Regions from separate parts of the Vibrio cyclitrophicus genome, predicted to be linked through region 3. Evidence: predicted binding sites of a transcription regulator. Region 3 holds the regulator's gene; each other region holds the start of a gene.
The links. Region 3 encodes PurR, which represses purine synthesis genes. Its sites were predicted from a motif close to TNANGNAAACGTTTNCNTNA; they were not measured.
Positions count from the first base shown of each region.

Region 1: a site for PurR is predicted at 5,320-5,339, ahead of glyA (serine hydroxymethyltransferase). Genes of this name have one in related genera too.
Region 2: a site for PurR is predicted at 5,651-5,670, ahead of purL (phosphoribosylformylglycinamidine synthase). Genes of this name have one in related genera too.
Region 4: a site for PurR is predicted at 6,382-6,401, ahead of purM (phosphoribosylformylglycinamidine cyclo-ligase). Genes of this name have one in related genera too.

Region 1 covers NZ_AP025480.1:759,757-768,080, reverse strand. Annotated here, with positions in the region: gene OCW38_RS03600 (proline--tRNA ligase) at 13-1,731, shown strand; gene OCW38_RS03595 (tellurite resistance TerB family protein) at 1,917-2,612, shown strand; gene OCW38_RS03590 (YaeP family protein) at 2,799-3,002, shown strand; gene OCW38_RS03585 (DUF4250 domain-containing protein) at 3,004-3,195, shown strand; gene OCW38_RS03580 (hypothetical protein) at 3,457-3,783, shown strand; gene glyA (serine hydroxymethyltransferase) at 4,014-5,264, opposite strand; gene OCW38_RS03570 (YitT family protein) at 5,612-6,214, shown strand; gene treC (alpha,alpha-phosphotrehalase) at 6,397-8,082, opposite strand; gene treB (PTS trehalose transporter subunit IIBC) at 8,224-8,324, opposite strand, start outside.
Region 2 covers NZ_AP025480.1:2,569,045-2,577,368, forward strand. Annotated here, with positions in the region: gene dapD (2,3,4,5-tetrahydropyridine-2,6-dicarboxylate N-succinyltransferase) at 1-668, shown strand, start outside; gene OCW38_RS11380 (DUF3332 domain-containing protein) at 767-1,300, opposite strand; gene purL (phosphoribosylformylglycinamidine synthase) at 1,565-5,476, opposite strand; gene mltF (membrane-bound lytic murein transglycosylase MltF) at 5,806-7,374, shown strand; gene OCW38_RS11395 (hypothetical protein) at 7,751-7,885, shown strand; gene tadA (tRNA adenosine(34) deaminase TadA) at 7,953-8,324, opposite strand, start outside.
Region 3 covers NZ_AP025480.1:1,157,746-1,166,069, forward strand. Annotated here, with positions in the region: gene glgC (glucose-1-phosphate adenylyltransferase) at 1-307, shown strand, start outside; gene glgA (glycogen synthase GlgA) at 297-1,751, shown strand; gene OCW38_RS05335 (alpha/beta fold hydrolase) at 2,036-2,833, shown strand; gene OCW38_RS05340 (putative signal transducing protein) at 2,982-3,299, opposite strand; gene OCW38_RS05345 (TVP38/TMEM64 family protein) at 3,347-4,027, opposite strand; gene OCW38_RS05350 (TfoX/Sxy family DNA transformation protein) at 4,160-4,750, opposite strand; cyclic di-GMP riboswitch class I at 4,878-4,963, opposite strand; gene purR (HTH-type transcriptional repressor PurR) at 5,134-6,138, opposite strand; gene torD (molecular chaperone TorD) at 6,455-7,102, opposite strand; gene torR (two-component system response regulator TorR) at 7,390-8,103, shown strand; gene elyC (envelope biogenesis factor ElyC) at 8,244-8,324, opposite strand, start outside.
Region 4 covers NZ_AP025480.1:812,778-821,101, forward strand. Annotated here, with positions in the region: gene fadE (acyl-CoA dehydrogenase FadE) at 91-2,556, opposite strand; gene lpcA (D-sedoheptulose 7-phosphate isomerase) at 2,885-3,460, shown strand; gene OCW38_RS03835 (class II glutamine amidotransferase) at 3,525-4,370, shown strand; gene purN (phosphoribosylglycinamide formyltransferase) at 4,471-5,145, opposite strand; gene purM (phosphoribosylformylglycinamidine cyclo-ligase) at 5,278-6,318, opposite strand; gene upp (uracil phosphoribosyltransferase) at 6,488-7,114, shown strand; gene OCW38_RS03855 (uracil-xanthine permease family protein) at 7,256-8,324, opposite strand, start outside.

The DNA of each region.
Region 1 (8,324 bases), 400 kb from region 3:
GGATACCATAGAATGCGTACCAGTAACTACCTTCTTTCTACTCTGAAAGAGACTCCAAACGACGCAGAAGTTATCAGCCACCAGCTGATGCTACGTGCAGGTATGATCCGTAAGCTAGCTTCAGGTTTATATACTTGGCTACCTACTGGTCTACGTGTACTGCGTAAAGTCGAAAATATCGTTCGCCAAGAGATCGATAATGCAGGTGCCGTTGAAATCTTGATGCCCGTAGTTCAGCCGTTTGAGCTTTGGGAAGAGACTGGCCGTTCTGAAAAGATGGGTCCTGAGCTACTTCGTTTCACAGACCGTCACTCTCGTCCATTCGTTCTTAGCCCAACAGCTGAAGAAGTAGTGACAAGCCTAGTACGTAACGAGATCAGCTCTTACAAACAGCTTCCTCTAAACCTGTACCAAATCCAGACTAAATTCCGTGATGAACGCCGCCCTCGTTTTGGCGTAATGCGTGCACGTGAGTTCTCTATGATGGATGCATACAGCTTTGATATCGACAAAGAAGGCTTAGAAAAGTCTTACCAAGCGATGCACGATGCTTACTGTAAAGCATTCGACCGCATGGGCCTTGAATACCGCCCGGTATTAGCAGACTCTGGCGCAATCGGCGGCAGCGGCTCTCAAGAGTTCCACGTTCTTGCTGAAAGCGGCGAAGACCTAATCGCATTCTCTTCTGAATCTGATTACGCAGCGAACATCGAGAAAGCAGAAGCACTAGCTCCTACTGAAGAAGTTGCAGCGCCTACTCAAGAGATGGAATTGGTTGATACGCCAAACGCAAAAACAATCGCAGAACTTGTAGATCAGCACGGTCTAGCAATCGAGAAGACAGTTAAGACTCTATTCGTTAAAGCATCTGATGAAGTAGAAGCAGATATTATTGCTCTAATCATCCGTGGTGACCACGAGCTTAACGAAGTGAAAGCAGAAAACCTTCCACAGGTTGCTTCTCCACTAGAGATGGCTTCTGAAGAAGAAATCCGCGCACTTGTTGGGGCTGGTCCTGGTTCACTTGGCCCTGTTGGCCTAGAGCTACCATTCATCGTTGACCGCTCTGTTGCCGTAATGAGCGACTTTGGCGCTGGCGCAAACGTAGACGGTAAGCACTACTTTGGTATCAACTGGGGTCGTGACGTAGAGCTTGCTCAAGTTGAAGACCTACGTAACGTTGTTGAAGGCGACCTAAGCCCATGTGGTCAAGGTACTATCCAACTTAAGCGCGGCATCGAGGTTGGTCATATCTTCCAACTAGGTAATACTTACTCTAAAGCAATGAACTGTAACGTGCTTGGTCCTGATGGTAAGAGCGTAATCCTAGAAATGGGTTGTTACGGTATCGGTGTTTCACGTGTTGTTGCATCTGCTATCGAGCAAAACCACGATAAATTCGGTATCACTTGGCCAGACGCACTAGCGCCGTTCCAAGTTGCTATCGTACCAATGAACATGCATAAATCTGAGCGCGTTAAAGAAGCAGCAGAAAAGCTATACGCTGAATTAATAGCTATGGGTATCGAAGTACTATTCGATGACCGTAAAGAGCGTCCAGGTGTTATGTTTAAAGATATCGAGCTAGTGGGTATTCCTCACACTATCGTTATCGGTGATCGCAGCATGGACGAAGGTAACTTCGAATACAAAAACCGTCGTACTGGTGATAAAGAAGCTATCGCTATGGACACGGTTATCGAGCACCTTAAGGCTCAACTAGCTAAGTAATCCGATTACTCACTAGATAAATATTGAAAGGCTGCTATTAGGTGGCCTTTTTTGTGCCTGTCGTTTCACTTCAAACTCCCTTCTATTGATCAATAGAGCAAATTACATAAGTTAATCACCAGTTCATCTTTAAGCCCGTATATTGGTTTTAACGACTCTTTAGTACATTTATATTGGAGGTATCGATGGATATCAAAAACTTACTTAACCATGCACTTAAGTCAGATCTCGTAAAACAAGGTACTCAAAAGCTTTCCCAAGGATCTTCGAGTTTAAGTAGTCTTTCTAAAAGCTGTAATAGCAATGACAAGAGTATCAACAAAAACATACTTGGGGCTTTCGGGGCGGGCGCTGTTGGTGGTGGACTCTTAGGTGTGCTAATGGGTTCTAAGAAAACCAAGAAAATGGGCAAGAAAGCGACTGGGATTGGCGGCGCAGCAGCACTGGGCGCTTTGGCTTATAAAGTCTACAATGACTACCAATCCAAACAAGGTCAGACACCCAATGTCGAACAGGCTCAGTTTGATGAAAATGATGCAAATCACAGCGTGCTGATTCTAAGATCGATGATTGCTGCGTCCAAAGCCGATGGTCATATCGATGAAGAGGAGATGGCAAAGATCGAGCAAGCGGTCGAAAATATGGGCGCCGATTATCAACTGACTAAATTGGTGTCTGAAGAGCTGCACAAACCCCTCGATCCAAGTGAAATTGCTCAGCTCGCTATTTCACCTCAACAAGCGAGTGAGATCTACTTAGCCTCTTTGATTGTGGCTGATGAGCAGAACTTCATGGAGAAGTCTTACCTCAAAGAGCTAGCCAAGCAACTCAACCTGGCTGATGAAGTGATTTATCAGCTTGAACAACAAATCTCTGATTAAGCGGTAAATATCAGGCTAATCGATAAGTATCTGGTTAAACAACAAGCTAGCAAAGTGATATATTTAGCATCAACAAATGAGATATTGAGCAAGGACAAATTAACTCTGATCTTCATCAGTTCCACTTTGTTTTTGTCTACCTCTATGTGTATATTGAGATAAGTTATCATTTGGTTAGGTATAAAAATGAAAGTATACGATTGTTGTGATTTGGTGCGTGAACTGTATTCTCAAATTGGCAGTGGCGACCAAGGCTATATCCCTAAAGCGGTTACCTGCGCGGTAAAAACATTAAACGACCTTGCTGCGGATGAGTCTCTTCCTAAAGATGCTCGTGATCGTGCAGCATTTGCTGCGGCAAACCTGCTGATCTCAGATTTCGAGGACTAACATGAACCTCGCTAATTTTGCAAAGATGGATCCAGTGATGTTAATGAGCATCGTCAACATGAAGCTACGTGACGACTTCGGTGGTGATTTGGATCGAGTGGTTAACTTCTACGAAATCGATAAGGCAGCCTTGATCGCTAAACTTGCGTCTGCTGGTTTTGAGTATTTTCCAGAAGCAAAACAGTTTCGATAGTCATTTAAAACAAGCTTTATTTCGAAAGACCAACCTCTGTGTTGGTCTTTTTTGTTTGAGGTACGTAATAGACCAATACCAATACCAATACCAATACCAATACCAATACCAATAAACCTATTATAAATTATCTGTTTGCACCTATACTTTTATATCTTAGAGTCAGCCAACGCTCCTTGAATCAAAGTGTGTTGTTGTATAGGCTACCAAGAACAGCATATAAAAATCATCACTAAATTTGATGATATCGAAGGACTAACAATGAAAAGACTCGGACTATTAGCCGTTATTGCAACCGCACTCACTGCCGGTTGCTCTTCAAACTCTCAACAAGACAACTTTCGTGAAGCGTCTTTTGAGCTGTGTAATACTGAAGTCGATATCTACTCTGTAAGCCATGATGAGAGAATTCGTATCGTCTGCTCAGATGGTTCTAAATTCGCTTTAAACAGCGAAGATACACTAGAAGTCATGCGTGATATCAACATCGACTACTGCGATGGCGAAGGCTTGGGCAAATTCAATGAAAGTCGCAGCTACTACTCGTTTAGATGTAAATCAGGTACTTTGCTGAGCATCAAAAAGTAAAACCGATACCAATAAATAGCAAAGGGTTGATGTGCAAACATCAGCCCTTTTTAGTACCCGCTTTTCTATATTTTCAGATACTCAAATCTCCATATACAAAAAAGGCCCCAAAAGGGACCTTTTAAACTCTTTTTCAAAGTAGATGAACGAAGTTTAAGGAGCTCACACGGAGTTTGCGCTAGCAAATGAGTATGTGCGACATAGAAATTCGTTCACTCTACGCAGAAAAATTATGCGTAAACCGGTAGGCGCTTACAGATTTCTAATACTTTCGCTTTAGTTGCTTCGATAACAGACTCATCGCCCATGTTATCAAGGATGTCACACATCCAGCCAGCAAGAGCTTTCGCGTCTGCTTCTGAGAAACCGCGACGAGTGATAGAAGGAGAACCGATACGGATACCAGACGTAACGAACGGGCTACGTGGATCGTTTGGTACTGAGTTCTTGTTAACTGTAATGTTAGCTGAACCTAGTGCTGCGTCTGCTTCTTTACCTGTGATGTCTTTGTCGATAAGGTCAACTAGGAACAGGTGGTTCTCTGTAGAACCTGAAACGATGTTGTAACCGCGTGCTAGGAATTCAGCAACCATTGCTTTTGCGTTAGCAACAACGCGAGCTTGGTATTCTTTGAACTCTGGCTCTAGTGCTTCTTTGAACGCTACTGCTTTACCAGCGATAACGTGCATTAAAGGACCACCTTGGCCGCCAGGGAATACTGCTGAGTTTAGCTTTTTGTAAAGATCTTCGCCTTCGTTAGAAAGGATAAGACCACCACGAGGACCAGCAAGCGTTTTGTGCGTTGTTGTTGTAACAACGTGAGCGTGTGGAACTGGGTTTGGATAAACACCGGCAGCGATTAGACCCGCAACGTGAGCCATATCTACGAAGAAGTAAGCACCTACTTTGTCAGCGATTTCACGCATGCGCGCCCAATCACAAACTTGAGAATAAGCTGAGAAACCACCGATGATCATCTTAGGTTTGTGCTCGATTGCGAGAGCTTCCATCTCTTCGTAATCGATTTGGCCAGCTTCATCAATACCGTAAGGGATGATGTTGTAAAGCTTACCAGAGAAGTTTACTGGAGAACCGTGCGTTAGGTGACCACCGTGCGCTAGGCTCATACCTAGAACGGTATCGCCAGCATTCAATAGCGCCATGTATACAGCGTTGTTAGCTTGAGAACCTGAGTGAGGTTGTACGTTCGCGTATTGAGCGCCAAAAAGTTCACATGCACGTTCGATTGCTAGAGTTTCAACTTTATCTACGAACTCACAACCGCCGTAGTAACGCTTACCAGGGTAGCCTTCAGCGTATTTGTTTGTAAGTTGAGAACCTTGAGCTTCCATTACACGTGGGCTTGTGTAGTTTTCTGAAGCGATAAGTTCGATGTGCTCTTCCTGACGAAGAGTTTCTTCTTGGATAGCTGCGAATAGGTCCGCATCGTAATCAGCAATGTTCATGTCACGCTTAAGCATCTGTATCTCCTGACTCAGATTGTACTGAAAGTTTCAAAAAAACTACACAACGACCGAAAGCAAACGTTTCCGTCACCGTTTTGATGTGACGCATTCTACATAATTTGATCTAGGTCATAAAGAGCTAATTGCAATTTTATCATGCAGTTTTTTCATAATCACAAATAAGATTCATCATGGTTATTAAGCTTATCCAACCAAAGATGACGCTTACTGTCAATTTTACGCTTTACACCCTGTAAAACGCAGATTACATAGGTTTACCTTAATTTTGCACCTCAAGCTACCGAAAGCTAAGGTTTTTATCTACTATGCACGCCTTTATTGGTTAGGTAATTATAAAAACGATGGAAAAACACTCACGTAAAGAAGATTGGGTAGCGATTCTTACTGGCACGTTTTTAGTGGCGTTAGGCGTATTCTTTTTACAATCAGCAAACCTGCTTACCGGTGGTACTACAGGCTTGGCTCTGCTTTTGAGTCAATTTACGCCGGTAACCTTTGGTATTTTGTACTTTATTGCTAATTGTCCATTCTACTTATTAGCATGGAAACGATTTGGCCGTCACTTTGCGATTAGCAGTGCCATCTCAGGCGCTTTAGTGTCTGTATTTGCCGATCATTTATATCTAGTGATTTCATTAGACGTACATAATGAAATTTACTGTGCCGTCGCTGGCGGCTTATTAATGGGCTTAGGCATGTTGATTTTGTTTCGTCATCGCTCAAGCTTGGGTGGCTTCAACGTATTATGTTTGTTCATCCAAGACCGCTACGGTATCTCAGTAGGCAAAACCCAAATGGCCATTGATGCCTGTATTCTGTTTGCATCCTTCTTCTTCGTATCGCCTTGGGTAATTGCAGTATCTGTATTAGGCACAGCGGTATTGAACATTGTATTAGCCATGAACCATAAGCCAACTCGCTACTCAGTGAACTACGCGTCTTAATTCTTATAACTTGCTCTACGTTGCTAATACCTGATGCTTTCGATTCTAAACTATTTAGGCAGAGACACTATAATCAATACATCACTAAAACAAAAAGGCTTTGGGGAGCACTCCAAAGCCTTTGTTGAAACCTAGATCTCTAGGGGGAACGGAGAATTAGGTTAATTGAAATCGTAACGAGACTAAGCTTCGATCAAGAGGATACGCGTCTCGTAAGGTCGCAGCACTTGATGATGAGACGCCGCTAAACTCTCGCTTACTTGATAATTAGACAACAAGCTTTCAGCCTTCAGCATCTCAAAACGTTCAGGTAAAACACACTCCGCCTCTTCACCATAATAGTTATTAAGACAAACCAAAGTCTGACTATCGCTTTCACGTACATATGCAAAAATAGATGGATGCTCAGGCAATAAATCTTGATAGCTACCACCCGTAATCACTGGCACTTGTTTACGCAACTCAATCAAACTCTTGTAGAAGTAAAATACAGAGTCTTTATCTTCCAATGCTTGTTCGGCGTTGATCTCAATGTAGTTATTCGCAACATCAAGCCATGGCTGAGCTTGTGAAAATCCTGCGTAAGTTTTATCGTTCCATTGCATTGGCGTACGAGAGTTATCACGAGATTTCTGCGCTAAGATCGCCATCATATCTTCATGAGCCACACCATCACGATTAACCATGATATCGTACATATTAGTACTCTCGACATCACGATACTGGCTAATTTCAGTATAGCCAGGGTTGGTCATACCAATCTCTTCACCTTGATAAATATACGGTGTGCCTTGCATCATGTGGACTGACGCAGCAAGCATCTTGGCTGATTCAACGCGATATTGCTGGTCGTTACCCAAGCGGCTCACGACTCTTGGTTGATCGTGGTTACACCAGAATAGTGCGCCCCAACCTTTGCCGTTCAAACCGGTTTGCCAGTGATTGAAGATCGACTTGAGCTGTAAGAAATCAAACGGTGCATTAGTCCACTTCTCACCATTGGTGTAATCGACCTTAAGGTGGTGGAAGTTAAACACCATTGATAGCTCGCTGTTATCAACATTTGAATATTGCTGACAATGTTCCAACGTGGTTGAAGACATCTCGCCGACGGTCACGCTGCCGTATTTCTGGAATACCGCTTCGCTGATCTCTTTCAGGTATTCGTGCACACGTGGACCATCAGTGTAAAAACGACGACCATCACCGATATCATCGTTAGGGAAGTCTTGCTGTTTAGAAATCAGGTTGATCACATCCAAGCGGAAGCCATCAACGCCCTTCTCAGCCCAGAAGCTGATGACGTCTTTCACTTCTTCGCGTACAACCGGGTTCTCCCAGTTAAGGTCGGCCTGCTCTTTCGCGAATAGGTGTAGGAAATACTGCCCCGTCGCTTCATCCATTTCCCATGCATTACCACCAAACTTAGACTGCCAGTTGGTTGGTGCTTGACCGTTTACAGGATCTTTCCAGATGTAGTAGTCGCGGTATGGGCTGTTTTTGTCACCCAGTGCCGACTGAAACCATGCGTGCTCTGTAGAGGTGTGGTTTACAACGATATCCATCACGATACGAATACCACGTTGGTGCGCTTCAGCCAGCAATAAGTCGAAGTCTTCCATGGTGCCGAATTGCGGGTTAATCGCGTAGTAATCTGAAATATCGTAGCCGTTATCGATCATTGGGGATGCGTAAACTGGGGTTAACCAAATTGCATCCACATTTAAGTGTTTAAGATAATCCAGTTTTGAAATGATCCCTTTGATATCGCCAGTACCTTTACTGCCACTATCACAAAAGCTCTTTGGGTAGATTTGATAGATGGTTGCGGTTTTCCACCAACTTTCATCATGCTCAGTCATCGCCATCTCTAACACTCACTTACCAGAAAATATAAAATAAAAATCACCATGTGAATCATGGTTGAATAGCCGTTATAACTAAGAGAAAAAGCTATAACTAAGAGCAAAAGCGATGTCTCACTTTGGAGTCATCGCTTATTTAATGCATTACGCGTTGGCGGTTTCTAGCTCACCTTTCATCTGTGCTCGTTTATAGAAGAACAGTGTTAACGTAACGGGCAGTACAACCGCCACTAGCATCGCAACTA
Region 2 (8,324 bases), 1.4 Mb from region 3:
CGGTACTAGACGGTATCTTCGGTTTACTGCACAACATCGCATGGACAAACGAAGGCCCTATCGACCTTCCTGAACTAGCGGAGCGTCAAATTGAAGCTCGTCTAGCTGGTCGTGCTCTGACTGTAGATTGCGTAGACAAATTTCCTAAAATGGTGGATTACGTGGTACCAACAGGTATTCGTATCGCTGATACTTCTCGTGTTCGTCTTGGCGCACACGTAGGTGAAGGCACAACAGTAATGCACGAAGGTTTCATCAACTTCAATGCAGGTACAACTGGTGTGAGCATGGTTGAAGGTCGTATCTCTGCTGGTGTTGTTGTGGGTAACGGTTCTGATATCGGCGGCGGCGCTTCTATCATGGGTACTCTGTCAGGTGGCGGTACTATGGTTATCTCTATCGGCGAAAACTGTCTACTAGGTGCAAATGCAGGTCTTGGCTTCCCAATGGGCGACCGTTGTACGGTTGAATCGGGTCTTTACGTGACTGCGGGAACTAAAGTTCGCATGCTAGATAAAGAAGGCAACGAAGTAGAAATCATTAAAGCTCGTGACCTTGCTGGCGTTTCTGATCTGCTGTTCCGTCGCAACTCGATCACAGGTCAAATTGAGTGCCTAGCGAACAAGTCTGCTGTTGAACTAAACAGCGAGCTACACAGCAACAACTAATCTAAACGTTAGACGCTAAATTACTAGATACTAAAAACTACAAAGCCGCTGGGGGTTTAATCCAGCGGCTTTTCTTTTATAAGAATAAACAAACTAGATTATGCTTTTTCGGCTGCCAGCTGCTCAAGAGCCTGAATAGAAGTTTCTGAAACCAATGTACCATCCATGTAGTAACTGACTTTGTCACCATCACGAACCCCCAACAAGACTGCTTTTTGTCCATCATTGTAAGTGATGTCCATACGTATGGTATTTTCATCAATTTGTTGCATTTCACCTTGCTCGATATGACGATTGTTGAAACCAAGTGGGGCTTCTTTCAGCGAATCATCTAGGCTGTCGTTCACATCAATCATGGTGTCGACTTTGCTATCAAAGATGTGAGGCGCTCCAGTGAGTGGGTTTTTTCCTACCCAGAATTCGATCGAGTTGAATACGATATAATCGGCTGCGAATGTTAAAGCGTAAACTGGAGCAAGCAAAAAGTTGACCCCGGCACGAGCGTAACGGTTATCTACAACCTCAACGTTAAACTTCATTAGTTTCCCAGTAACCGCATTACTACCAACACACCCAGCTAACGACATGACAATCGCTGCTACTGCAACGGCTTTTGTAATTGTTGTTTTCATAGTTCCCTCTTATGCCACAATGATCGATTCAGTTTTTGCATGGTCGAACAGAACTCTCCCTGTTTTATTACAGATATTATCCGCCTAACAAATTGATTCCATAACATTTAGCGTAGTGGAATTTTTTAGAACAGCAAACTGCAAACCTAATTTATTTCGCGTTGGTTCTTAAAATTTGTGTAATAAAAAAGCGCAGACCTTTCGATCTGCGCTTTTCAGTTTTGCATAACCTAGCCTAGATTAATGCGGCCTGTAAGAAAGTGATTAACCCACATTCTTACGTGCGTTTTGGAACATACGCATCCAAGCACCATTCTCGCCCCAACCTTCTGGAGACCAAGAGTTAGCAACCGTACGGAATACACGCTCTGGGTGAGGCATCATGATAGTCACACGGCCATCCGTCGTTGTTAGACCTGTGATAGCGTTTGGTGAACCATTCGGGTTGTTCGGGTATTGCTGCGTTTGGTTACCGTTGTTATCAACGTAGCGTAGAGCAACCGTACCTGAGTTTTCAATCGCGTTTAGGTGGTCGTTGTCACGCACTTCTACGCGGCCTTCACCGTGAGAAACAGCGATAGGCATACGAGAACCTTCCATACCGTTGAAGAATACAGAATCAGACTTCTGAACTTCAACTAGGCTGAAACGAGCTTCAAAACGCTCTGATTCGTTACGAACGAAACGTGGCCAGTACTCTGCACCCGGAATAAGTTCACGTAGGTTAGACAACATCTGACAACCGTTACACACACCTAGAGAGAAGGTATCTTCACGTTTGAAGAAGTTTTCAAATTGATCACGAGTCGAGTCGTTAAATAGAACCGACTTAGCCCAACCTTCACCTGCGCCTAGTACGTCACCGTAAGAAAAGCCACCACAAGCCACAAGGCCGTTGTACTCTTCTAATACCGCTTGACCCGTTAGGATGTCGCTCATGTGAATATCCGTTGCTTCGAAGCCTGCACGGTCAAATGCTGCTGCCATTTCAACGTGAGAGTTAACACCCTGCTCACGCAGAATCGCCATCTTAGGCTTAGCACCCGTGTTGATGAATGGTGCTGCAATGTCTTCATTTACGTCGAAGCTTAGTTTAACGTTCAGACCTGGGTCAGAGTTGTCTTTCTTCGCTTCGTGCTCTTGGTCTGCACAGATTGGGTTATCACGTAGACCTTGCATCTTGTGCGTGGTTTCAGCCCAGATAGTACGTAATTCAGTGCGGTTACGTTCAATCACTACAGACTCGCCAGACTTAATCACTAGCTCATCAGAGGCTTCAACAGAGCCGATTACGTGTGAACACGCTTCTAGGCCATTTGTTGCAAGAGTTGAAAGTACTGTGTCTAGGTCGTCGTTACGAACTTGGATTACCGCACCCAGTTCTTCGTTGAATAGTGCTGCTAGAGCATCTTCGCCTAGCGCTGCAATATCAGCATTAACACCACAGTGACCTGCGAACGCCATTTCAGCTAGCGTTACGAATAGACCGCCATCGCCTTTATCGTGGTAAGCGACAACTTGGTCGTTCGCTACAAGTGCTTGAACGCCTTCGTAGAAGCCTTTTAGCTGTGCCGCGTTGTCTACGTCTGCTGGCTTATCACCAAGCTGCTTGTAAACCTGAGCAAGTGCTGTTGCACCCATGCGGTTTTTGCCGTTACCTAAATCGATAAGAACTAGACTTGTATTACCTAGTCCTTCAAGGTTATCAGGGGTACGTAATTGAGGAGTAATCGTTTTACGAACATCTTCAACACGTGCAAACGCAGTGATAACAAGAGATAGCGGAGACGTGACTTCTTTCTGCTCGCCGTTCTCTTCCCACTTAGTCTTCATCGACATTGAGTCTTTACCCACAGGGATAGTTAGACCCAGTGCCGGACATAGCTCTTCACCCACGGCTTTAACCGCTTCATAAAGGCCTGCATCTTCACCAGGGTGACCTGCTGGAGACATCCAGTTAGCCGACAGTTTAATGTGTTTGATATCGCCGATGTTGGTCGCTGCAATGTTAGTGATTGCTTCACCAACCGCTAGACGAGCTGACGCGCCGAAATCAAGTAGTGCAACTGGCGTACGCTCACCAAGAGACATCGCCTCACCGTGGTAAGAGTCGTAACTTGCTGCCGTTACCGCACAGTTAGCAACTGGAACCTGCCATGGGCCAACCATTTGGTCACGAGCTACAAGACCCGTTACCGAGCGGTCACCGATAGTGATTAGGAATGTTTTCTCTGCCACTGTTGGTAGGCGAAGAATACGGTCAACCGCTTCGTTTAGTTCGATACCAGAACGGTCAATCGCAGGATTGTTTGCTTTTAGCGTCTTCGCGTCACGGTGCATCTTAGGTGTTTTACCTAATAGGATGTCCATAGGCATGTCGATTGGCGTGTTGTCGAAGTGTGAATCTTCTAGTTTCAGATCACGCTCTTCTGTTGCCTTACCAACCACTGCATATGGTGCGCGTTCACGTTTACAAATCGCGTCGAACGTTGCCATGTCTTTATCAGCAACCGCCATAACGTAACGCTCTTGAGATTCGTTACACCAGATCTCAAGTGGGCTCATGCCCGGCTCATCGTTTGGTACGTCACGTAGATTAAAGATACCGCCACGCTCGCCGTCGTCGACTAGCTCAGGAAGAGCATTCGAGATACCGCCCGCGCCCACATCGTGGATGAATGCGATTGGGTTCGCATCACCAAGCTGCCAACAACGGTCGATAACTTCCTGACAACGACGTTCCATCTCTGGGTTTTCACGTTGTACAGAAGCGAAATCTAGGTCTTCAGAAGATGAACCCGAATCCATTGAAGATGCAGCACCGCCACCAAGGCCGATGTTCATTGCTGGCCCACCAAGAACGATTAGGCTTGCACCTACTGGGATCTCTTTCTTCTGAACATGATCATCACGAATGTTGCCTAGACCACCAGCAAGCATGATTGGTTTATGGTACCCACGCACTTCTTCGCCTGCGTGAGAATTTACTTTCTCTTCGTATGTACGGAAGTAACCTAATAGGTTTGGACGACCAAATTCGTTGTTGAATGCTGCGCCACCAAGAGGACCTTCAAGCATGATATCCAAAGCAGTAACGATACGGCTCGGCTTACCAAAGTCAGTTTCCCAAGGTTGAACGAAGTTCGGGATCTTAAGGTTAGATACAGAGAAAGCAACAAGGCCAGCTTTTGGCTTACCACCAATACCGGTTGCGCCTTCATCACGGATTTCGCCGCCTGAACCTGTTGATGCGCCCGGCCATGGAGAGATTGCCGTTGGGTGGTTATGCGTTTCAACTTTCATCAAGATGTGTGTTTTTTCTTGGTGGTAGTTGTATTGGCGAGTTTCTGGATCTGGGAAGAAACGACCTACTTCAGAACCGGTCATTACCGCTGCGTTATCTTTATAAGCAGACAGAACGTGTTCTGGTGTCGTTTCAAAGGTGTTCTTAATCATCTTGAACAATGATTTTTCTTGCTTAACGCCATCGATAGTCCAATCAGCGTTAAAGATCTTGTGACGACAGTGCTCTGAGTTCGCTTGTGCAAACATCATTAGCTCGATGTCAGTCGGGTTACGACCTAGCTTTTCAGTAAAGCTTTCAAGAAGGTAATCAATCTCATCTTCTGCAAGTGCTAGACCTAGGGTAACGTTTGCTTCTTCAAGCGCTTTACGCCCACCAGTTAATAGGTCAACTTCCGCATATGGAGCAGGCTCAGCAACTGTAAATAGTGCAGCCGCTGATTCGAAGTCAGTGAAAACCACTTCCATCATACGGTCGTGCAGGATTGCTTTCAGCTCAACAAGTTGAAGCTCAGAAAGTTCAGAAGAGGTTTCAATGTAGAAAGCAGTACCGCGCTCTAGACGTGACACTTTAGCCAGTCCGCAGTTATGTGCGATATCTGTTGATTTTGAAGACCAAGGCGAGATAGTGCCTGGGCGTGGCGTTGCAAGCAGCAATAAACCTTCAGGCTCATGCTCTTCAATCGTTGGACCGTAAGTCAGTAGCTTTTCTAGCTTCTCAACTTCAGACTCGTCTAGGTCTGCCGTTAGATCAGCAAAGTGGGCAAACTCAGCGTAAATACCTGTTACAGGTAAGCTTAATTCACGACAAAGCTCTAAAAGCTTGTTAACACGAAACTCAGATAGAGCTGGGGAGCCACGCAAAATTCTCATGTGCTTAGGTCTCTTATGCAGTTGATTAAGGTAGTATTGGAATAAATTCAGTGGGTTATAGGAACAACCTAACTGTTTTCTTCGAAGCTATTCCCGAAGGTTGCCAAACCTATGCCGATCCCACCTCTTCAATGCGAGCGCATTATAAAGCATTTCTTTTTGTGACGTAACACCAAAAGCAACCGTTTGCGTTATTTTTTTTATCTTTCTGCTCAAATGGAACTTTTGCTGCATTTATCAGCACTTTTACAACTGTTTAATTAAAGCAGCTTTGCCAGTCTTGCGGGGTTTGGTATAAAGGAGCTTCTACTTTTTGAGATTTCATTTTGATGCCTAAATTTACGCTCATCTTTTCGTCTAAATTCCTTCTGGTCGCTATCGCTCTGTTTGGGTTAGCGGGATGCCAGATTGAATCTGAACCTAAAAGTGTTCTTGAGCAGATACGAGACCGTGGCGTTCTTCGTGTCGGCACCTTGAATAACCAACTCTCTTATTACATCGGTCCAGATGGCCCAGCAGGCTTGGATTACGAATTAGCTCGTGAGTTTGCGCAAGAGCTTGGTGTAAAGCTTGAGGTTAAACCCGCTTACCGTTTATCCGGCCTATTCCCAGCGTTACAGAAAGGCGAAATCGATCTTATCGCAACTGGGTTAACGCAAAATAGTAACCTGACACGCGCTTATCGCGCTGCGCCAGCTTATTATTATGTAAGCCAACAAGTCGTGTACAAAAAAGGCCAGTGGCGACCAAGAAACCTTGAGCAACTGATCAAGTTTGAAAATGAACGTCAGGCTGAGTTTGAAAAAGCACAAACTGAATCAGAAGAGGCGTCATCAAGCGAAACACTGACCCCCTCTTTAGTTGTAGTAAAAGACTCACACTTCGAGCCAACACTAAAACAGCTACAGAACACACATGATGACTTTACCTACGATGCGGTCGGTAATGCGGACGTCAACGACCTACTAAAAGAAGTCTCGACAGGAGAGCGACTGTTTACCGTTGCAGATTCAATTGAGCTTTCATTGGCGCAACGTTTGTATCCAGAGGTCGCTCTCGCTTTTGAGCTAACAGAAGACCAACCTATCTCTTGGTACTTACAGAAATCTGAAGACGAAAGCCTGTATGCTTTACTGATTGAATTCTTCGGCAACCTAAAACAATCTGGTGAGCTCGCATCACTCGAAGAGAAGTACATAGGTCACATTGGTACCTTTGATTACGTTGATACTCGCGCCTTTATCCGTGCACTGGATAGCAAACTGCCAAAATGGTCGCCACTCTTTCAGGAATACTCTCAAGAGTTTGACTGGCGCTTGATTGCCGCTTTGGCATACCAAGAGTCACACTGGAATCCTGTTGCTCGCTCACCAACCGGTGTACGTGGCATGATGATGCTGACGCTACCCACAGCGAAAAGCGTTGGCGTGACTAACCGTCTTGACCCTAAACAGTCGGTACAAGGTGGTGTTGAATACTTGCGTCGTATCGTTAACCGAGTTCCAGACTCAATCACCCAACACGAAAAAATCTGGTTTGCCCTAGCCTCATATAACGTCGGTTACGGACATATGATGGATGCACGTCGCTTAACCAAAGCGCAAGGTGGCGATCCTGACGCTTGGGGTGATGTAAAAGATAGGTTACCTCTGCTAAGACAAAAGAAATATTACAGCCAAACTCGGTACGGGTATGCACGTGGTGATGAAGCTAGGAACTACGTAGAGAACATTCGCCGTTATTACCAAAGCATTATTGGCCATGTAAATAAGCGAAATAAAGAACAAGAGGCTAACCTTGAAGATTTGGTGGTGATCCCACCTCTAGAAATCTCAGGTGCTGAATCGACTATCAGCGCAGCTCAGCCGACAGTCAGCAGTTCAGAATCCTTGCAGTAAAATCCAAAAGAGCAATGCCAATTAGCATTGCTCTTTTTTATTGCCTGCAAGATAAGAAGCAAAATAGCAGAATCTCTGACTGAGTAACTAAGTAACTAGCAACTAAGCAACTAAGCAACTAAGCAACTAAGCAACTGGGGATTCTCACCATAAAACTGTGTTGTGAAATTAGGAATGTCATATTGCAGTAACAATCGAACCTTATAACGGCACACCACAATCAAGATTATGCTCTGTTGAACTTCGATGCTGGCTTTAGACTAGAACTGCTCTTCTAAGTAAGCCAAGCGTACGACAGGCCAAATAAACGAATAACACTATAATTAAATCGTTAGTCCAAATTAAAAAGTCAGACGACAAATAGGAAGTCATTGAAATGATGAAGAACAAGCTGAAATCGAAACGCCTTGATAAGACTGTTGCTGCAAACCGTCGTAAGCGTATGCTTTCAAATAATAAGAAAAAGATCATTTGGCGCAACCGTGCTTTCATGCAGATGATTGCTGAGTAAATGCCATGATGACCAAGTAAGTTTGCTTAGGCACTCTTAAAAGATAGAGTGCCTATTTAGATGGGCCTTATTTCTGTCTCGATTCTTCCTCTGAGCGCTCTTGCTTTCTTTTCTCTTTGATCTCTTTTCTACGACGCTTGAAAAACGCCTGCAATTGCTCACGACACTCAGCTTCTAGCAAGCCATGTTCAACGTCGGCATAGTGGTATGAGGCTTGGCTTTCAAACAAATTAAGTACTGTACCTGCAGCTCCCGCCTTTAAGTCTGGCGCTCCAAAGACAATTCGTTTTACGCGGCTGTGTAACAAAGCACCTGCGCACATAGGGCATGGTTCTAAAGTGACGTATAACGTAGTATCAAGTAAGCGATAATTTTCCAAAGCTTGGCCCGCTTTGCGTAAGGTTTCGATTTCAGCATGTGCTGTCGCATCGTGGCTGCC
Region 3 (8,324 bases):
TGGTCGAATTCAGATCATTGATAGCCTTGTGTGTAGCGGTAGTTATGTACGTGGTTCGCGTATTGAAAAGAGTGTATTGGGCTTCCGCAGCAATATCGCATCAGCATGTGATATTAGCGAGAGTATCTTACTCGGTGATGTAAAAGTGGGTGAGGGTTGTATCCTGCGTCGCGTTATCATCGATAAAGATGCAGACATCGCACCGGGTACACAGATTGGTGTAAACTTGAAAGAAGATAAAAAGCATTACCACGTCTCTGACGATGGTGTAGTAGTGATTTCTAAAGGAGCACGAGTTGGTTACTAAGACTCTCTCGGTACTTTTTGTAGCGTCTGAAGTTGAAGGCTTGATTAAAAGTGGTGGCTTGGCTGATGTAGCTAAGGCACTGCCTAAAGCGTTACAAACACTCGAACAGGATGTTCGAGTGACCATCCCCGCTTATCGAAATATACCTAATATTGACTCCGCAGAAGTTATTTTAGCCACTGAACTCGATCATTGGCCTCATACCGCTTATCAGGTTAAGAAGTTGAGCGTTGAAGGCGTTCAAGTGTTTGGTATTGAATGTGCTAAATATTTCGACCGCCCTGAAATGTATGCCGAGAACAATCAAGCTTATGCTGATAATGGAGAACGTTTCTCCTTCTTTAGTGCCGCTTGTTTAGATATGTTACCAAAGCTTGGTTTCCAGCCTGATATCGTTCATGCGAATGATTGGCATACTGGTTTTGTTCCTTTCTTGCTCAAGTCTCGTTACCAACAACACGATTTCTTTGAAAATACACGCAGTGTCATTTCAATTCACAATGCGGTTTTCAAAGGGGTGTTCTCATATGATGAGCTGCAGTGTCTACCTGAAATGCACAGCTACAATGTACCAGAAGCAGCGGTGAGTGATACTCACGTTACTATGCTAAAAGCAGGCGTGTTGTGTGCAGATAAAGTCAACGCGGTAAGCCCAACTTATGCAGAAGAGCTGAAAACGGAATTAGGAAGCCACGGTATGTCGGCTGAGTTTCAACATCGTTCGGCAGACTTGTTTGGTATTCTTAACGGCTGTGATTACGGTGCTTGGAATCCGGAAACAGATGTGTTCCTGCCTCGTAAGTATAAAGCGACGAAACACAGCATGGTTCGTGGCAAATCAGCTTGTAAGCAAAAACTGCAACAAGATGTTGGCCTGCCCCTGAATGATTGCGCTGTTTATGGCATGGTTTGCCGTTTGACGAATCAAAAAGGTGTCCATTACTTACTGCCGATCATCGAACAGTTCTTGAAAAACGACCTTCAGATTGTGATTGTCGGTACTGGTGATCCGGTTTTGGCGAGTCAACTTAAAGAGTTATCAGCACTTCATTCAGACAAGTTCTCTTTTGTCGAAGCGTACAATAACGAATTGGCACACTTGGTTGAAGCGGGTTCTGATTTCTTTTTGATGCCTTCGGAATTTGAACCGTGTGGTTTAAACCAAATCTACAGCATGGCTTACGGTACTTTGCCGATTGTTCGTTCTGTGGGAGGTTTAAAAGACAGCGTGAATGATTACGATGAGGATTCTGAGGTCGCGACTGGGTTTGCTTTTGAAGAGCCAACCCCACAAGCACTATTGGCAGTGTTACATCGATCGTTGTTACTTTATGCGCAAACGCCGTCTGAAATTAAACGGGTTCAGCTTTATGCTATGCAGCAAGATTTTAGTTGGGAAGACGCTGCTAAAGAGTATCTAGCAATGTACCATACTGCATTTTAACGTTAATTTAATCTCTTGATGTAGCTGATGTACACCATTAGCACTAAACAACGGAAGGCGCTCTTTTCACAGAGTGCCTTTTTATTTGTTGGTCTGTCTACATCACGTTTGAGAAGACAGAGCTTGCAAACTCATGTCAGTCAGGTAGAAAAGAGGGAGTAGGTATTCACATGACTAATGGTAGGTTTGACACTATTATCACTTAAAGTTCTTAATTGCGTGATATCCTTAGTCATTGCCTTGTGATGAGGCACAGCTCCATTTTAATAATTAAAGCGATAGGTATGTCTGAGAGTTTATTATTCCATAAAACATTTACTCACCCTACGAGCGACGAGTGGGTTGTGTTTGTGCATGGCGCAGGAGGAAGTTCCTCTATCTGGTTCAAACAGATCAAAGCGTATAAACAGCATTTCAACTTACTTCTCATCGATCTGAGAGGGCACGGTAAATCAGACAATATACTTAAAGGGCTGATTTCGAATCGTTACACCTTCAAATCGGTAACGCTCGATATTCTCAAAGTTTTAGATCACCTAAAAATTCGTTCTGCCCATTTTGTTGGCATGTCTTTAGGTACTATCATAGTACGTAACGTCGCTGAGTTAGCAGCAGGGCGTGTGCGTTCAATGGTATTAGGCGGCGCTGTTACTAAGCTAAACACTCGCTCTCAAGTTTTAATCAAATTAGGTAACTTAAGTAAACACATTATTCCTTACATGTGGTTATACAGTCTTTTTGCGTATGTAGTAATGCCGCAGAAAAGCCAAAAAGAGTCTCGTCACCTTTTTATCCGTGAAGCTAAAAAACTGTGCCAAAAAGAGTTTAAGCGCTGGTTTATCTTAACGGCAGATGTAAACCCTTTGATGAAGTATTTTAAAGATAGGGAATTACCAATACCGACTCTTTATTTGATGGGCGAACGTGATTACATGTTTATTAAGCCTGTAAAAGAAATGGTGGAAGCACATGAGTCGAGCGAGCTAGTAGAAATTCCGAATTGTGGACACGTATGTAATGTGGAAAATCCTGAAGAGTTTAATCAACGTTCGATTGCGTTTATTCAAAAGCAAATTCAGTGATTATCTCGATTCTTTATCAGAACAGACGCTCGAATAGAATTGAAACAAAAACGGGAAGCTAATTTTAGCTTCCCGTTTTTGTTTGGAGGAGGTATCTGACCGAGTTGTTATATAAGGCCGTTGGAGCCACTTTACCTTTCAAAACCTGCTATTCAGGAGAAGCAGCACCGCACTGCCAACAAGAGCCAAATTGGGCTTCATTGACTTCATGACACTGTCTGCAACGCCACTCTTCATAGATTATAGAATCTTGCTGTTTTTGGTATTCATTGACAATAACACGTGCCTTATTGGCTTGTTCTGGTTCATACAGCCAAACATACGGGTCAGTATCTTCTGTAAAAGGGATTTCCCCTTTCAAACCAAACAAACCCTCACCACGGACCTCACACGCAATATTCTCACTTTCTAGCAATCCACATATGATGTGAGCTTCAGTAGGGTTCGATGCGCTAAAGATTTTCATTGAAATAGAACCTTATTTGGCTATGTGTGTTATCTAATCTATATCCATTATTCAGCTACAGGTGTTGAGCGAAACTTACCCATCAACCATTTAGCAATAATTGGGAATATACCTAGTAATGCAAATGACAGCAGCACTGAAGGAGACACGATACCCGAAAGTGAATCTATTTCTGCGAGTTGAGTACCAGCATTTAAGAAAACAGCTGTACCTGGCAACATCCCAATTTGACTCGTAATGTAGTAACGACTTACCGACATCGGCGTTAGACCCATCAACAGGTTGATAAGGAAAAATGGGAATACAGGGATCAGGCGTAGAGAAAATAAGTAAAATGCCCCGTCTTTTTCGACACCTTTATTCATGGTCGCCAATTTGTCGCCGAATTTGGTTTGAATCCAGTCACGTAACAAATAGCGGCTACTCAAAAAGGCGATAGTTGCACCGATTGCACTGGCGAATGACACCAATAACAAACTATTCCAAAAACCAAAGAGCGCAGCACCCAATAGGGTCACAACAGCAGCTCCTGGAATCGAGAAAGCGGTAATCATGACGTAAGCTGCGAAATAAATAGCAGCCGCGGCGATAAAATTACTGTCAATGTATTCATTCAAAACGGCTTGCTGAGCCTTGGCATTCTCAAGTGTGAGGTATTGGCCAAAGTTGACGCCTAGTAAGACAATCGTTATGACCAACACAATACCCAATATCATTTTCTTACTCATTGATACTTCCTCTAAATTTTCAATGCATACCGATAGTATAGATAGACAGGTAAAGCTTAGATTAACTTTCAACAGATATAAAAAAAAGCCGCATAAATGCGGCTTAGTTATGTGTAGTTTTAACTGACAATGTTAATTTACGCGACTGATAAGCTCTTCGCGACGCTGCTGCGGTATAACAGACCAATGTGTACCATTAATCGCACCTTCTAGCGCCCAAAGTAACTCGATACTGACAGAGGACGCGTGAGATTCCTTGATGGCGTTAAACGCGTTTACAGAGCCAGATTCATATAAACGTTCTACGGAATCTATCCCAGCCTTTTTCAACATGCGCTCGGTAGCAAGTCGAAGGTTAGGAAGGTCTTTTAATCGAGTTGGTTCAGCAGAAGACTGTTCAGCTTTTTCATCTTTAGCAAAACCCAAAGACGTAGTCGCAAGCTGCAAGATTTTTTCTTGATCCTGCCACAGGCCTTCAGGCAAAGCGAAATATTTAGTAACAACAGGGAAGCCACGTTTTTTGTAAACGTAAGGTTGAAACCCTTGTTGTTCAAATTGCTTTGTTGTGCATTTGTCCGCTCGTATATGCAACTGGTCATTTACAACCAGAGCAAACATCGTGTCATCGGCAAAAAGACCGAAGCCACCAAACATTGAACGTGATTTTATTTTTCCTAGGGACTCAAATAACTTCATTGAGTCCTTTAGTATCGGTTTATCCATGTTATTTATCTCGGTGTATTTGAACTACGCCACCAAATAAGCAGGTCCGAGAGATTAGCAAAATGTTGCAACTAAATTGTCAATAAGCCGTAAATTACTAAATTATTAGTAACCACTGCATTTTGCCATCGGTAACCCCGCTACCATACCAACGAGTGGTTTAGGCCGGAAGCTTTGCGTCTCACTCTTTCGAGTGGTTTGCCCTGTGCGTGACTGATTAAATAGAATAAAGTTTTTGTTGAATGAAGCTCACACTTGTTATTTCAAAATGTGATATTGCTTCAATTAATGATCTTGCTGTTATGATACCAGGTTCATTAATGTTGTTGATAAAAAAAGCGCACCTAAAGGTGCGCTTGATTAGAATAAACTGAATTTATCAATTAATTTAACGTTTTAACTGTACTTCGCTCAACAATTTCAGGGTGCATTTCGAAAACGCGTTTTTCATGATCTTTATCTTTGATGCGTTCTAACAAAATTTCGAATGCATTTTTACCAACACGACGCTTCGGTTGGTGAACCGTGGTCAATGGTGGGGAGAAATATTCAGCGAGTTCGATGTTATCGTAACCAATAACTGATATATCTTCAGGAATGCGAATTCCTTTTTCTTGTAATCGACTCATCAAACCTAGTGCCATGGTGTCGTTGAAACAGAACACTGCCGTTGGGCGATCTTTCATCTCAACAATCTTATCTGCTGCTATAACAGCAGTATCACATTCAAAGTTACCTTCAATGATCAAGCGTTCGTCAGTGGCAATATTAGCTTCGTCAAATGCACGTTTGTATCCTGCGATACGTTCAACACAGGCTGCTTTATCTAAGTGGCCACTTAAACAAGCAATCTTAGAGTGACCGCGTTCAATAAGGTACTTGGTCGCTAGGTAGCCACCTTCTTCAGAGTTATCAATGATCTTGTCGGCTTGAGAGCTCTCAGGACCCCAGTCCATCACTACTTTAGGAATGTCAGCGTGACGGTCTAACATTTCTCTTAGTTCTTCAGTTAGGTCTGAACACATAACCAAGATGCCATCTACACGCTTCTCTGCAAGCATTCGAATGTAATCACGTTGCTTCTCATAAATACCGCCTGTGTTACACAAAATCAAAGTGTAGCCTTGACGGTAGCAGTAGCTCTCTACGCCATCGATAACCTCAGAGAAGAATAGGTTGGTTGACTGAGTTACTAGCATGCCGATAGTGCGTGTTGTATTACATTTCAAACTACGAGCAACAGCACTCGGTGCATAGTTTAGTTCGTCTACGGCTTTGTTTACTTTTTCTTGAGTCGCTTCTGCGACAAAACGTGTTTTGTTGATTACGTGAGAAACGGTTGTTGTTGATACGCCTGCTAAGCGAGCGACATCTTTTATAGTGGCCATGGTTTTATCCTATTAGAAGCTACTTTCCCAAAGTACGGAATAAAGTAGCCGTTAAGCTACTTAACTAAGAGCTTAAATTTGTAGGGCTCTTTGGGTACTAAAGTGCTAAAAAACAAAAAACCGCTATTGAGCGGCTTGTCTTAACACCGAAATGCTTTGAACTTAAATAAGCTTAGCATTTCGTGAATGTTTCATATTTTATCGTTTGCGGTCACAATTTTAGACTGACTAGAAATTACTCGCAATATAATTCACCCAGAAATCCGGGTGAATTGTCACATTCTACTGAATTTATTTACCTAGTCGTTGGGCGAACTTATTCACCAGCTAAATATTGAGTGTCTAAATTGCAAAATGCGAGTAGCAAAGACGAGACCGAAGCGTAGAAACCAAACTGGTCAACGTCATGACATTTCACATTAAACTTTGGCAACCAAGTAAGTAGTTGCTGATCGATAAACTGCTGTTGAATGACGAACGATTTCTCTAATTCTTCTTCAAGCTCAGTTTCATTTGAACGGATGATTAGATTGCCAAGGAAGTCGAGTTCGATAGCAATGTGATCTGCAGGTTCTTTTAAGTCTTGGTTCACGATTAAGTTGTGCTTAGCCATGATGTCTTCCATGTCTTTAGCTGGCTTATCGTTTAATAGACCTGTTTCGCCGATGTACATTGAAGCGTAAGGTAAAGCACCATGTTTGTCTGTCTTCAAGAAAAGGTCGCAGAAGTCAGCAGACAGTTCCAGTTGGGCATCTTCACGTGTTTGTAGACGGTTCAATGCGTCTACAAGCTTATCAATCGAAGGCTTTAGAGCTTCATTCGAACCTAAACCAGAAAGGAAAGAACGAATTTCAACAGAGTGGTAGTGATCGAGTTCTTCTTGAGTGAGCTCTTTGGCGAATAAGCTTGATAACCACCAGTAAATTTCTGCTCTTTGCTCGTTGAATGCTTTCGTATCTTTCATTTCATAGATCCTGATTTAGTCTTGTGATGTTTATATACCCAGCGCCGTTAAGTCATTTGGGTACAAGCACACCAAGGCTGAATAACAAGGTTATTTGCTAAGCGCAAAGTGACTCGTTCGTAGTAATGCCTATATTGAATTGCGATGGACGATAAATAGCAAGGTTTAAGATTGTCTTGTATCAAAAAAAATCCATGTTTCTGGCTTTTATCTTCAGTACCACTAGAATTGTTACTAGTTATGAATAGAATAGTCATTGAAACTATTAAATAAGAAAAGTGGTGTAGATGAGCTATCACGTATTGGTCGTAGAAGATGATGTGGTAACCCGCAGTAAACTGGTTGGATATTTCCAGAACGAAGGTTACACAGTGAGTGAAGCTGAGAGCGGCGCTCAGATGAGAAACGTGTTGGAAGAAAACAACGTTGATCTCATTATGCTGGACATCAACTTACCAGGCGAAGATGGATTGATGCTAACTCGCGAATTACGCAGTCAATCAGACATTGGAATTATTTTAGTTACTGGACGCACGGATAGCATCGACAAAATCGTAGGCCTTGAAATGGGCGCAGACGATTATGTTACTAAACCCTTCGAACTTCGCGAATTATTGGTTCGAGTTAAAAACTTACTTTGGCGTATTGCTGCTGCTCGTAGAACAGCGACGGGAGTGGTGGAACAAGCAGAAGATGAGTCTGTTGTTCGTTTTGGTGAGTGGACGTTTGATATTCCTCGCCGAGCGCTAAGCAAAAATGGTGAGCCGGTTAAACTGACTAAGGCTGAGTATGAGTTGCTAGTCGCACTCTCTTCTTACCCTAACCAAGTATTAAGTCGCGAACGTATTTTGAACATGATTAGCCACCGAGTGGATGCGCCTAATGATCGCACTATCGATGTGTTAATTCGTCGTATGCGCGCAAAAATGGAGTTTGATCCCAAGAACCCACAGATTTTTGTGACGGTTCACGGTGAAGGTTACATGTTCGCTGGTGACTAAACCCTTCGGGCGTTTTAATCAGTAAAAAAAGACAACTAGCGTAAAAAAGCCGAGACATCATTGATGTTTCGGCTTTTTATTTCTTGCCATACTATTGGTTATTGCTAACCATCCGAAAATTAATAGATATCGATTTGAGACTAGGCCGCAGAAACGACGCCATTATCTTCTTCTAAAATAGAAGGCTCAGGGACAACGATAGGCTCTTCAACATTATCATT
Region 4 (8,324 bases), 340 kb from region 3:
ACGGGACTCATAAGAGTCCCGTTTTTTATTGCTTGTTTGCTTCAGCTACCCGTTCGATTTTAATGTCTCGTTTAGCCTTGGTTATCGATGCTAGGCAACGTTCTCAATTGATTGATCTGGGTACTGTGATTTTGCAGCAAGCTTTTCTGGAGAGAAGTCGTCAACGTTAATTGTATACAGTCTGTGTTCCTCTGCACTGACAAGCAACGCAGCTTCTTTCTCAGTTAGGATGCCTTTCTCAAGCCCTAATTGAGCGACAAGGTCTAGTCGTAAGAAAGCGCGTTTTTGATGCGTTTCTTTACAAACTTTATCGAACAGTGGCTCAGCTTGAAGAATCACTTCGAGTGCTTTCTCAATCTTACCTACTGGGTTATGTTCAGTTGCTTCTAAGTATTGACCACGGCCGATACGTGAACGTGTTTCGCTCGGCGTTTGAATAATATGCGCTACTTGGCTATCTAGCTTGTCGTTTGGTGCGCGACGAATACGGCCAAATGGCATCAATACAACGCGAAGTAAACGACCAATCACAGGGCTAGGGAAGTTTGCTAAAAACTCATCAATAGCGACTTCTGTCTGTCTTAGGCTGTCTTGCATACCCCAATGTACTAGCGGTAGATCTTCAGCGTGGCTGCCTTCGCTTTCAAAGCGTTTCAGTGTTGCTGAACCTAAGTAGAGTTGGCTCAGGATATCACCCAGTCTTGCTGATAGGCGTTCTCTGCGTTTCAATGAACCCCCTAAAACGGCCATTGAGATGTCAGAAAGTAGCGCTAGGTTGGCACTGTAGCGGTTAAGCTGTTGGTAGTAGCGCTGTGTCTGTTTATCTGTTTTATTTAATGGTGTTGGTGCATCTGAACCACGACCATCGGTTAAACCAAACCACAAGCTGCGGACTAGGTTGCTCATAGTAAAGCTAACGTGCCCTGCTAACGCTGAATCAAACTTATCAAGCGCATCGCTGCTTTCAGAATAAGCGGCTTCCATTTCGTTAAGTACGTAAGGGTGACAACGAATCGCCCCTTGGCCGTAGATGATCATTGAACGAGTTAGGATGTTTGCACCTTCAACTGTTATGGCGATAGGCGAACCTTGGTAACCACGCGCTAAGAAGTTGGATGGACCTAAACAAATACCCTTACCGCCGACGATATCCATCGCATCAATGATGCTGCGTTGGCCACGGTGGGTACAATGATACTTAACGATTGCAGAGATAACCGAAGGCTTTTCGCCAAGGTCGATACCTGCGACGGTTAGGTTACTTGCCGCATCCATTACATAGGCGTTTCCTGCTAGACGTGCCAGTGGTTCTTCAACCCCTTCCATACGGCCGATAGGTTGCTTGAATTGACGACGAATGCGAGCGTAAGCGCCTGTAGCTAATGCCGCAGATTTAATGCCACCTGTCGAGTTTGAAGGCAGTGTGATACCACGGCCAACCGACAAACACTCAACCAGCATGCGCCAGCCTTGACCTGCCATTTTCTGACCACCAATGATGAAGTCGATAGGCACAAAAAGGTCGTCGCCTTTCGTTGGGCCATTTTGGAACGGAACGTTAAGCGGAAAGTGACGGTTGCCAATCTCGACGCCTTTTAAATCCGTTGGAATCAACGCACAAGTAATACCAAGATCTTGTTTATCTCCAAGCAGACCATCAGGGTCACGTAGTTTAAAGGCTAACCCTAAAACGGTTGCGACAGGAGCAAGAGTGATATAACGCTTGTTCCATGTTAAACGCATTCCAAGTACTTCTTCGCCTTGCCAATCTCCTTTACATACAATGCCGTAATCAGGGATTGAACCGGCATCTGAACCAGCTTCTGGGCTAGTTAGGGCAAAACACGGGATCTCTTTACCTTCTGCCAAACGTGGGAGGTAGTGGTTTCTTTGTTCTTCTGTACCGTAGTGTTGCAATAGTTCACCGGGGCCTAATGAGTTAGGTACGCCTACGGTTGATGACAATACACTAGACACGCCAGTTAGCTTTTGTAGAACCAAGGATTGAGCGTAAGCTGAGAATTCTAAACCGCCGTATTTTTTCTTGATGATCATGGCGAAGAATTTATGGTCCTTCAGGTATTGCCATACTTCCGACGGTAAATCAGCAAGTTCATGTGTCACTTGGTAATCATTGACCATTGCACACACGTCATTAACCGGGCCATCTAAAAATGCTTGTTCAGCTTCTGAGAGTTTTGGATCGGCGATGTTTTGTAGTTTTTTCCATTCAGGCTTGCCTTTGAATAGCTCTGCTTCCCACCATACAGTGCCTGCTTCTAGAGCCTCTTTTTCTGTCTGAGACATTGCTGGTAGAACTTTCTTAAATAGAGAAAGCGCCTTTTGGCTTACTAGGGTTTGACGAATAGTCGGTACAGCAAAAATCGCTACCGCTAATAGGTAACAAAGCCAACCAGTAATCGCGACGCCGCCAAACAGTGTGAGTGCTATCATCGCGCAGGTTAGTACAACTAATGCACGCACCAGACTAACTCTATGGTAAAGACAGACGCCTAAGATGACGGTCATGCCGAGTAGGGAGAGCAATATGTTCATGATCGATTTCCTTTTCAGAGATCACTTATTGTTATTAAGTTTTAGGTAAGAGGTCTAACCAGTTAAGTGTAAACAAAATATTAAATATTTGTAAAACTCTAAATTGGATAAAAAGCGATCTGAATAGAGTTAAAATTCTAATTGTGAGAGGTTGGTGGTGAATATTTGGGCGGATCGACAGTGACTGGTTAATAAAGGTGGCAATCTTTGGGCTTAAGTGTCGACACTATTTCATGTTTGTGGGTAAACTCAGTTAAAAGAGGGAAAAACCCTCAGCTCTCATTTCACGTACTTTAAGTTGCGTAACAAAATATAAGAGATAAGCCTTATGTACCAAGACCTAATCAAAAGTGAATTGAACGAAGCTGCTGACGTTCTTAACAAGTTCTTGAGTGATGACCACAACATCGCTCAAATTGAAGCGGCTGCAAAACTGATTGCCGACTCATTCAAACAAGAAGGCAAAGTGCTTTCTTGTGGTAACGGTGGCTCACACTGTGATGCCATGCACTTCGCGGAAGAGCTTACTGGTCGATACCGTGAGAACCGCCCAGGTTATGCTGGTATTGCGATTTCAGATCCTAGCCATTTATCTTGCGTGAGTAATGATTTTGGTTACGACCACGTATTTTCTCGCTATGTAGAAGCGGTAGGCCGTAAAGGTGATGTGCTGTTTGGTTTGTCGACTTCTGGTAACTCTGGCAACATTTTAAAAGCGATTGAAGCTGCTCAAGCGAAAGGCATGAAAACCATCGCCCTAACAGGTAAAGATGGCGGTAAAATGGCAGGTTGTGCAGACATCGAAATCCGAGTTCCACATTTTGGTTACGCAGATCGCATTCAAGAAGTTCACATTAAGATTATTCATATTGTGATTCAACTTGTTGAAAAAGAAATGGAATAGTCGTTTACAGAGATTTAAAGCACAGCTTAGGCTCTGCTGGTTTTAATAGGGAGTAGATTAAACCATGTGTGAATTGCTCGGTATGAGCGCGAATGTGCCAACTGATATTTGTTTTAGTTTTACTGGTCTGATGCAGCGTGGAGGTAACACAGGTCCACACCGTGATGGATGGGGTATCACTTTTTATGAGGGAAAGGGTTTTCGTACTTTTAAAGATCCTAACCCTAGCTGTGAATCTAAGATCGCAGAGTTGGTTCAAAACTACCCAATTAAAAGCCAGGCTGTTGTCAGTCATATTCGTCAAGCCAACCGTGGTGGGGTTAATCTTGAAAATACTCACCCTTTTACCCGCGAACTTTGGGGAAGATACTGGACTTTTGCTCACAATGGTCAGTTAACAGACTACGATGATCTTATCAGTGGTCGTTTCAGACCGGTAGGTGAGACGGACAGTGAGCTCTCTTTTTGTTGGTTATTAAAACAGCTCGAGGATCGCTTTCCTGAACCGCCTCAAGACATGGAAGGCATGTTTCGCTTTGTTGCTGAGTGTTGTGACCAGTTACGAGATAAAGGTGTCTTCAACATGTTGTTGAGTGATGGTGAGTATGTGATGACGTACTGTACCAATCATTTGTACTGGATAACAAGACGCGCGCCTTTTGGCAACGCGAGCTTAATTGATGAAGACGTTGAGATTAACTTCCAAGAAGAGACCACGCCGAACGATATAGTTACCGTAGTGGCAACTCAACCTCTTACATGCAATGAGGAGTGGTTTAGAATGAAGCCTGGCGAATATGCGCTGTTTCATTTTGGTGAGCTGATAGGTAACAACCATCAAGCGTTAGAAGATGTTGCTTACGCACCTAAAAAAGTTGCGAGCCAAGCACCGACTGAGCCATTGAGCTAAAACCTCCGGGTAGTATTATTTGCTCTGAACAAAAGAGAGGCCGCTTACTGAACCAAAAGATCAGTAAGCGGCCTTTTTATTTGATTTAGTTTTTGACGAACTACTCTTCTGCGTAACCGTGCTTGCCCAATGCTATACCGTCTAAGATCGCTTGCCCGTTTACCATTAATAAACGATCTTCAGCGAACCATTTGCAGACCATCGGATAAATACAGTGCTCTTGGGTGAGGACTCGGCTTGCTAACATGTCAGCATCATCGTCTTCAAAAACTGGTACCTTAGCTTGTAAGATCACAGGTCCGCCATCGAGTTCTTCTGTTACAAAGTGAACACTTGTACCGTGCTCTTTATCTTGCGCATCAATAGCGCGCTGATGGGTGTGTAAGCCGGGGTATTTAGGAAGTAGAGAAGGGTGGATGTTGATCATTTTCCCTGCGTAATGGTGAACAAACTCTGAACTTAGAATACGCATGTAGCCCGCGAGCACGATCAAATCGGGTTGGTAAGCATCGATTTGAACCATCAATTCATGATCAAACTCTTCGCGTGAACCAAAGTTTTTTGGATTAACAGAATGTGCGTTAACACCTGCGGCCTTTGCTCGCTCTAACCCAAAAGCCTCTGCTTTGTTTGAGAACACAGCTTTAACAGAAGCATCAATCATATTGTTATCGCAGGCATCTAAAATTGCCTGTAAGTTACTTCCGCTTCCTGAAACTAAAACAACGATGTTTTTCTTAGAGTGACTGGTTTTATTTGAGTGATTATTTTTCATAGAGTGGGTCATACGATTAGTTAACAGGACTGTTTACAATTTACCTACATAAACTAAGGTTTTCTGCGGGCCAAATAGCAAAATGAGGACCATTAGGTCCTCATTGATTAACTAAATAAGTGAATACATCACTTATTTGATTTCTACTTGCTCTTCACCAGCTTCAGCGTTTGCGATCTCACCGATAACCCAAGCGTTTTCGCCTTCAGCTTTCAGTAGTTCAACAGCTGCTTCAGCTTGATCTTTAGGTAGAGCCACAACTAGGCCTACACCACAGTTGAAAGTGCGGTACATTTCAAATGTTTCCACGTTACCTTTCTCTTGTAGCCAATTGAAGATAGCAGGCCATTCCCAGCTCTTGCCATCAATCACTGCTTTAGTGCCTTCAGGAAGTACGCGTGGGATATTTTCCCAAAAACCACCGCCTGTGATGTGCGAGATAGCATGAATGTCATGCTCAGCAATCATCTTAAGCGCTGACTTAATGTAAATCTTAGTTGGTTCTAGTAGGTGCTCACCGATTGTGCGGCCTTCTAGTTCTTCACTCTTATCAGCACCAGAAACTTCTAGAACTTTACGAATTAGAGAATAACCGTTTGAGTGTGGACCACTTGAGCCAACAGCAATAAGTGCGTCGCCTGCTGCTACTTTAGTGCCATCGATGATGTCAGCTTTTTCTACAACACCAACACAGAAGCCAGCTACGTCATAGTCGTCACCTTCGTACATACCTGGCATTTCAGCCGTTTCACCACCGATTAGTGCACAACCAGCTTGAACACAGCCTTCAGCAATACCAGAAACAACGTCTGCAGCTGTATCTACATCTAGCTTACCTGTTGCGTAGTAGTCTAAGAAGAATAACGGCTCACCACCTTGAACGATTAGGTCGTTCACACACATTGCCACTAGGTCGATACCAATGGTGTCGTGTTTTTTCAGATCCAAAGCAAGGCGAAGTTTAGTACCAACACCATCAGTACCTGAAACCAGTACTGGCTCTTTGTATTTCGTTGGAAGTTCACATAGGGCGCCAAAGCCACCAATACCGCCCATCACTTCAGGGCGACGAGTGCGTTTAACTGCACCTTTAATACGGTCTACTAGTGCATTACCTGCGTCGATATCAACACCAGCGTCTTTGTAGCTTAGAGAAGAAGTATTACCACTCACGGGATAGTCCTCGAACTTAAGTTGGATGTGAAAACGGCGCTATTCTAACAGGGCTTGATTACGAAGAGCAAACGTTTGCGCGGTTTTTTTTATTAGAATAAAGATTCTGAAATAACCACACAGTTCGTGTATAATCTACAGGTTTGTTTAAATATTGCCGGAGTTGGAAATGAAAGTTGTTGAAGTGAAACACCCGCTAGTAAAACATAAAATTGGCCTGATGCGTGAAGGTGAGATTAGCACTAAGCGTTTTCGCGAGCTAGCAACAGAAGTGGGTAGCCTTCTAACGTATGAAGCGACATCTGATTTCGAAACTGAGCGAGTAACCATTAATGGTTGGAATGGCCCAGTAGAAGTTGACCAAATCAAGGGTAAGAAAGTAACAGTAGTACCAATCCTACGTGCTGGTTTAGGTATGATGGATGGTGTACTTGAGCACATGCCAAGTGCTCGTATTAGTGTAGTTGGTATCTACCGTGATGAAGAAACACTAGAACCTGTACCGTACTTCAACAAGTTAGCATCTAACATTGATGAGCGTATTGCTCTAGTTGTTGATCCAATGTTAGCGACTGGCGGTTCTATGATTGCAACTCTTGATCTACTAAAAGAGCAAGGCTGTAAAGTCTTTAAAGTGCTTGTCCTTGTTGCTGCACCTGAAGGTATCGCGGCTCTAGAAAAAGCGCACCCAGATGTTGAGCTTTACACAGCTGCAATCGATGAGAAGCTAAACGACAAGGGCTACATTGTTCCTGGTCTTGGCGATGCTGGTGATAAAATCTTCGGTACTAAGTAATTCGGTTTCAGCTTAAGTGACTCAAACCGTTTCTTAACTCGCTGAATTAGCCGTATTAATAAAAGAGGGAGAGCATTCGACGCTCTCCCTTTTTTGATCTTGTTGGTTTGTGATTCTTTTGAATCTAGCACTACCGATGGATTAATCGATTTGAGCTTTGTCTACCACAGTATTGTCACCTAGCTCTTCTGGAAGTACTAGGTTAAGTAGAATCGCCACGATACCGCACAAGCTTACGCCTTGTAGGCTGAAGTCACCAATACCAAAGGCCATACCGCCAATACCAAAGACTAAAGTAATACCCACAATCACAAGGTTACGTGATTTATGCAGGTCAACGTTGTTCTTGATGAGTGTGTTAAGGCCCACTGTTGCGATAGAGCCAAACAGTAGAATCATGATGCCACCCATTACAGGAACCGGAATCGTTTGAAGTAGTGCGCCTAGCTTACCAACCAATGCAAGAACGATAGCAGTAACAGCAGCCCAAGTCATGATCACTGGGTTGAATGCTTTCGTCAGCATTACTGCACCTGTTACTTCACTGTAGGTTGTGTTTGGCGGAGCGCCCAGCATAGAAGCTGCGATTGTAGCCACGCCGTCGCCTGTGATAGTACGGTGTAAACCTGGCTTTTTAAGGTAGTCTTTACCGGTTACGTTAGAGATAGCAAGCATGTCCCCTACGTGCTCTACGGCTGGTGCGATAGCAACAAACACCATAAAGAAGATAGCGTTGATGTTAAATTCTGGTGCTGTGAAGTTAGGTAGTGCTAACCAGGCTGCTTGAGTGACAGGGGTAAAATCAACGACTCCGTATACTAAGCTCGTTACATAACCCGCTACAATACCACCAAAGATAGGCAGTAGTTTAAGGAAGCCTTTCGAGAAAACACTGATGACAATCGTCACTAGTAGTGAAATAGAAGAGATCCATAATGCTGCATCAGCATCGATAAGTTGCACAGCACCATCACCGGTTTTGCCTAACGCCATGTTTACTGCAACGGGTGCAAGACCTAAGCCGATCACCATGATTACAGGGCCAACCACGACTGGTGGAAGTAGTTTATGGATGAAAGCAACACCTCGAACTTTAATCAATGCGCCCATTAAGACATACACAACACCCGCAGCCATTAGGCCGCCCATTGTTGCGCCAATGCCCCAAGTTTGAATACCAAACATGATAGGTGCGATGAATGCAAAAGAA